Regions from separate parts of the Mesorhizobium sp. CNPSo 4661 genome, predicted to be linked through region 2. Evidence: predicted binding sites of a transcription regulator. Region 2 holds the regulator's gene; the other holds the start of a gene.

Region 1 (3,263 bases), on a different contig from region 2:
CGCCGAAACGTTGCCGGAATGCGAGGCGCCGCGCATGACGTTCGGCGCGCCCATCAGCACGCCGAGGCCTGCGGCCTTCGAGGCCTTGGCCGCCTCTTCCGTCGTCGGGAACTCGGCGACCCGCACACCTTGCTCGATCGCTTCCTTCACATGGCCGGTGGTGGCATCGTCATGGCTGGCCAGCACGATGCCGCGCTCCTGGCAGGCGGCCGAGATGAAGACGCGGTTCGGACCGGAATTGCGGGCCGATTCCGCCATCCGCTTCTCGCAGAATTTCTTGAAGTCACGGTCCGTCAGCTTCAGTTTGCGCTGGTAGTAATAGGCATAGGTCTCGAGATTGACGAACTGGCGCTGTCCGGGCGCATGGTCCATCAGCGAGGCGAGCTTCACCCGGTCGTCGGTCTCGAAATTGGCGAAAGCCTCGAGGCAGTCCGGCGCCGAGACTTCGCAGCGCAAGTGGATGAAATGGTCGGCCCTGAGCCGATCGTGGCGCACGCTGTCCTCGATCGCGTCGGCCAGCTTGCGAACGTCGTCGGATTTCAGGTCGGCGTCCTCGTCCATGCCGACGCGCAAGGCGTCGAGCACGGTGGTGATGCCTGCGGTCGCCACCTGCGCATCATGGGCGAGCACGGCGGCGATCGGGTTCCAGCGTACTTTCGGGCGCGGCGCGTAATGACCTTCGAGGTGATCGGTGTGCAGCTCGACGAGGCCCGGGATGATATAATCGCCGCCCATGTCCTCGCCGGTTCGGGCAGCGCCCGGCTCGACCGCGGCAATCAGGCCGTCGCGCAACAGAAGCGAACCTTCGACGATTTCGTCGGGCAGCACGATGCGGGCATTGGTGAGAACGGTTTCGGCGGTCATCTCAGGCGGTCCTATCTCAAGCGGTCGGTCGGCGGTCATCCAGAGCAATTCCAGGAAAAGTGTTTTTGCGGTTTTCCGTTTGGAATTGCGTAAAACAAAGAGATAGGGCGGTTCAGCGTTTCCGCTGATCCGCCCTAGGCGGTCTTGCGGGCAGGGCTGCGGCCAAGCGCATGGTGGGAAAGCGCCATGAACGGCGCACCGGGCTCGCTTTCGACGAACAAGGTCAGCGCATCCACCGGCACCGGCTGGCGCAGGATGTCGGCGAACAGGCCGTCTATCGCTGCCCGAAGACGTGGGCTTTCCTGTGGCCCGACGCGCCCCGACAGCGTCATGTGGAAGCGGAACGTGTCGAAGACGTAAGGATAGCCCCATTGGCAGAGGTTGCGGAACTCGTCCGGCTTCAGCGCATCGGGGCTGCGGCGCTCGATCTCGGTCTCGGTCAGCGGCGCGCGGAACGGATCGAAGGCGCGCACCACCTCGCCGGCAAAATCGTTGAGTGGCGCAAACTGCGTTTCCGGCACCAGCGCGAAGAAGCCGTCGATCTGCCCGACGACCAGACGCGGGATGACGACCGGCGGCGTCGCCTCGGCGAAAGTGTCGAGCGCGGCGCGCAGCGAGGCTTCCGTCTCGTTCGCCGCCAGCCGGAACGGCGCCTTCAGCGTCGCGTGGAACCCGTAACGCCTGGCGGAGGCCGTGTGGAAGGCGACTTCCGCGGCCGACAGGTCGCCCACGGCCTCGACCGGCCGCGTCGCCGCACCGAACGGGTCGCGGCCCAGCCAGTTGGCGGCAATGCGCGCCAGCTTCTCGTCCTGTCCCGGGGTGTAGTAGATGGCGTAGCGCATGGGCGTTCCTCGTCAAGCGCTGCGCGCCCCGAAGGATCATGCGACACGCTTCAAGTCATTGTCTTGGCAGGTCGTGGCCCCAAAAACGCCGGAGCGTTTACGGCGACATGCACCGGAACCGCTGCCATAGGTGATTTCCATGACGGATTGACGAAGCTTTCATGGGTTTTCGAAGGCAAGTCCAGCCGCCAGGTGCTTAGCCGACGATTTTTCTCAACTGGACCAACGGCTTTGCCGGCCTGCTTAGGGTGTGTTGAGATTCAGGTCAGGCCGAGTCGAAATGGCGGCTTCCGAGAACCGGAGCGGAGCGTACTTGAAGTACGTGAGCACCGGAAGCGCAGGAAACCGCCATTTGCAGGCCGGCATCACCTGAATATCAACACACCCAAATCAGGCCTTCATCAGCCACTCATGCTCAGCAGCGTTGTGGAATTTCCACGTCCGCTTCGGTCCGGCCATGACATTGAGGTAATAGAGGTCGTAGCCGTGGCAGGCCGCGCAGGGGTGATAGCCCTTCGGCACCAGCACGACGTCGCCGTCCTCGATGGCCATCGCTTCGTCCAGCTCGCGCACGCCGTTGCGGTCGGCATCCGTGTAGACGCGCTGGAAGGCAAAGCCCTGCGGCGGGTTGAGCCGATGGTAATAGGTCTCCTCGAGATAGGATTCCGCCGGCAGATTGTCCTGGTCGTGCTTGTGCGGCGGATAGCTCGACGTGTGGCCGCCGGGCGTGATCACCTCGACCACCAGCAGCGAATCCGCCGGCTTGCCCTCGGGCAGGATGTTGGTGACGTAGCGCGTGTTGGTGCCCTTGCCGCGCACCTCCTGGCCGAGATCGTCAGGCCCGATGACGCGCACCGGCAGGCTGCCGCTTAAGCCAGGCGCCGAGCAGACGGCGACCTCCAGCTCGGTGTCGGCGGTCACCGACCAGTCGGCGCCTTGCGGCACATAGACCGACCACGGCTTGCCTTCGAAGGGCGACATGCGCTCGCCGAGCAGGCCAAGATCCTTGCCGCCGGCCGAGGCCTTGCCCTTGCCGGTGACGAAGACCAGGCAGACCTCGCGGTCGCCGGTCTTGCCGGACACCGTCTCGCCGGGCTTCAGCCGATGCAGATCGAAACCGACATAGGTCCAGCCGGCGCTTTGCGGTGTGACGTGAGCGACGTGGCCGTGGCCCTTGTCGGCCTTGACGAGCAGTTTCGACATTTTTGTCTCTCCTATCCTGGACGCCCGATTGGCGCAGCTAAGAATCCGATGGGCTATCGCGAAAACCTTGGAGATTAGCCGGTTCCCTCGCGACGTCGTCATTCTAGGGCGGAGCGACGCGAAGCGGCGCGCAGACCCTAGAATCCATGCCGTTACCTCGGTCGTAGAATGCAGTGGTGCAGAAAGAGGCTGTCTGGGCCGGCGTTCCGGCGCCATTGTCTACACCGTCGCAACACTTCAAAGTCACGGCATGGATCCTAGAGTCTGCGCTGCGTCGCTTCGCTCCTTGCTCCGCCCTAGGATGACGAAGCGAGGGGCGTTCCGGCCAATCGCCGACGCATGCGATCCGTCATG
Region 2 (3,263 bases):
CTTGGACACGCTTGTCATGCCCCGCGACGACTTGATCGGCGAATGCGTGGCGATCGTCCGGCGCCGACTGCAGGATCCCGACCTCGAGGTGAGCAGCGTCGCCCGCATCGCCATGGGCATCCAGGGCATCACCGATTCCCACGCACGCGCCATGCTGTGGTCGCCGATAACGCCGCTGACCGGCATTCCTTTCGCCGACATCCTCGAGCAGGAATTCGGCATCCCCGCCACCATGGAGAACGACTGCAACATGATGGCGGTGGCGCTGCAATGGCGCGACCCCGAGCGCTATCGCGACGACTTCATCGCCATCCTCCTGTCGCACGGCATCGGCATGGGTCTGGTGCTGAAGGGCGCGCTGTTCACCGGCACGCATTCCTCGGGCGGCGAATTCGGCCACATGATCCACCGCCCGGGCGGCGCGCTTTGCCGCTGCGGCCGGCGCGGCTGCGTCGAGGCCTATGCCGGCAATTACGCGATCTGGCGCAGCGCCATGAAAATGAGCGAGGACGCCGAGCCGGTCGACGTCGGCGACGCCGACATGCGAGCCCTCGCCGCCAAGGCGCGCGAGAAGGACGGCCCCGAGCGGGAGGCTTACCGTCGGGCCGGCGAGGCGCTTGGTTTCGGTCTCGGCAGCCTGTTCGCCCTCATCGACCCGGCGCCCGTGGCCATGGTCGGCGTCAGCGCGGCCGCCTTCGACCTGATCGAGCCGGCGCTAAGGGCGGCGATCGCCCAGACCGCGGGCGGCCAGCACTCGGAATCGATCTCCTTCGACACCGAGCCTAACGAGCTGCCGCTGATCCGCGAAGGCTGCGCCATGCGCGCGCTGACCTTCGTCGACCAGGAGATTTTCGCGCCGGGCATGCAGGCAAGAGCGGGCAGCGGAAAAAACGTGGCCTGAGCGGCTTTGAAGTGACCGCTGGTCGCTGAGGACAGCAGCAGACGCTTGAGATTAGCGATGGCCCCGCAGCTTCGTCATTCCAGGGCGAAGCAGGAGCGAAGCTCCGTCGCGAAGACCCTGGAATCCATGCCGTTACTTCGATCGTAGGCGCAGCGGAGCAGAATTCTGCACCGCCCCGGCACGTCGAAGTCACGGAATGGATCCTCGGGTCTGCGCTGCGTCGCTACGCTCCTTGCTCCGCCCGTGGATGACGACGCTAGAAGCGTCTCGGCTAATCACCATCGCAGATGCCGGGAGCGGAGCCGTCAGCGCTTCCGCGCCCTATCCCTAATCCTCCCTGATCGCGTAACCCGCCCCGCGAATGGTTCGGATGACGTCGGGCATGCGGCCGTTGTTGACCGCCTTGCGCAAGCGGCCGACATGGACGTCCACCGTGCGCTCGTCGATATAGATCGTCTCGCCCCAGACATTGTCGAGCAGTTGGCTGCGCGAGAACACGCGGCCAGGATGCCGCATCATGAATTCGAGCAGGCGGAACTCGGTCGGGCCGAGCCTTATCTCGCTCTTCTTGCGGTAGACGCGATGCGACTCGCGGTCGAGCACGATGTCGCCGACCTTGAGCACGCTGGACAGCACCTCCGGCTTGGCGCGGCGCAGCAGCGCCTTGACGCGCGCCATGAATTCCGGCGTCGAGAACGGCTTGACCAGGTAGTCGTCGGCGCCGGTCGAGAGCCCGCGCACGCGGTCGCTTTCCTCGCCCCGCGCCGTCAGCATGATGATCGGCAGCCGCTCGGTCTCGGGCCGCATCCTGAGGCGCCGGCAGAGCTCGATGCCGGAAACCGCCGGCACCATCCAGTCGAGCACGAGCAGGTCGGGAACGTTTTCCTGAAGGCGGATTTCGGCCTCGTCGCCGCGGGTCACCACTTCCACCTGGTAACCCTCGGATTCGAGATTGTAGCGGAGCAGCACCCCCAGCGGCTCCTCATCCTCCACCACCATGATGCGTGGCGCGATCATCGGGGTAACCTTCTCGTCAGGCCGCCGGCGCCGACATTGCCGTCTCGTCCTGCTTGGGACGGTTGGCGGGCAATTGCGTACCGGTGAGCACATAATAGGCGTTCTCGGCGATGTTGGTCACATGGTCGCCGATGCGCTCGAGATTCTTGGCGCAGAACAGAAGATGCGTGCAAGCGGTGATGTTGCGCGGATCTTCCATCATGTAGGTCAACAGCTCGCGGAAGACGGACGTGTATTTGACGTCGATGCGCTCGTCGTCGTTGCGCAGCTTGGCCAGCGCAGTGGCGTCGCCCACCATATATTCCTGGGTCACGGCCTGGACCTGGATCAGCACCAGCTGCGCCATGGAATCGATCGAATGCGTGAGGTCGCGCGGCGCGGTGCTGACGCCGACCGCGCCAACGCGCTTGGCGATGTTCTTGGCAAGATCGCCGATGCGTTCGAGATCGCCCGCCATGCGGATCGAGCCGACAACGTTGCGCAGGTCGTCCGCCATCGGCTGCCGCTTGGCGATCAGCGTGATGGCGCGGTCGTCAAGCTCGCGCTGGCGCGCGTCCATGATGGCGTCGTCGGAGACGACGCGCTGCGCCAGCGCATTGTCGGTTTCGAGCAGGGCCCTGGTCGCGCCGCCGACCATGGAGCCGGCCAGATCGCCCATGTCGTTGATAAGCCGGCTGATCTGCCTCAGATCCTCGTCGAAGGAGGCGACGGTATGTTCGGCCATGATGATGTCCTCGTATGAACTCAGCCGAAGCGGCCGGTGATGTAGTCCTGCGTGCGCTTTTCGCGGGGCGAGGTGAAGATCTTCTCGGTCCGGTCGAACTCCACCAGCTCGCCCAGATACATGAACGCCGTCTGCCTCGACACGCGCGCCGCCTGCTGCATGTTGTGGGTGACGATGACGATCGTATAGTCGGCCTGCAACTCGTCGATCAGTTCCTCGATCTTGGCGGTCGACAGCGGATCGAGCGCCGAGGCCGGCTCGTCGAGCAGGATGACCTCGGGCTTCACCGCCACGGTGCGGGCGATGCACAGGCGCTGCTGTTGGCCGCCGGAAAGGCTGAGGCCGCTGGCGTTGAGCTTGTCCTTGACCTCGTTCCACAGCGCGGCGCGCTTCAGCGCCGACTCGACGCGGCTGTCCATCTCGGCCTTGCTGATCTTCTCATACAGCCTGACGCCGAAGGCGATGTTCTCGTAGATCGACATCGGGAACGGCGTCGGCTTCTGGAACACCATGCCGATCTTGGTGCGCAGCAGGTTGAGGTCCTGCGAGCGGTCGAGGATGTTCTTGCCGTCGAGCAGTACCTGGCCCTCGGCGCTCTGCTTCGGATAGAGCTCGTAGATG

The links. The regulator PhoB, encoded in region 2, activates phosphate uptake and scavenging genes when phosphate is short. The targets are predictions, from matches to a motif close to TGTCATNNANCTGTCAT.
Region 1: a site for PhoB is predicted at 1,846-1,862, ahead of AC0YKC_RS23155 (DUF1045 domain-containing protein). Genes of this name have one in related genera too.

Annotation. Positions count from the first base shown of each region.
Region 1 covers NZ_JBWGIO010000015.1:152,216-155,478, reverse strand. The annotation lists gene AC0YKC_RS23160 (alpha-D-ribose 1-methylphosphonate 5-triphosphate diphosphatase) at 1-864, opposite strand, end outside; gene AC0YKC_RS23155 (DUF1045 domain-containing protein) at 999-1,706, opposite strand; gene iolB (5-deoxy-glucuronate isomerase) at 2,097-2,909, opposite strand.
Region 2 covers NZ_JBWGIO010000005.1:153,938-157,200, reverse strand. The annotation lists gene AC0YKC_RS09240 (ROK family protein) at 1-901, shown strand, start outside; gene phoB (phosphate regulon transcriptional regulator PhoB) at 1,229-1,918, opposite strand; gene phoU (phosphate signaling complex protein PhoU) at 1,935-2,642, opposite strand; gene pstB (phosphate ABC transporter ATP-binding protein PstB) at 2,663-3,263, opposite strand, start outside.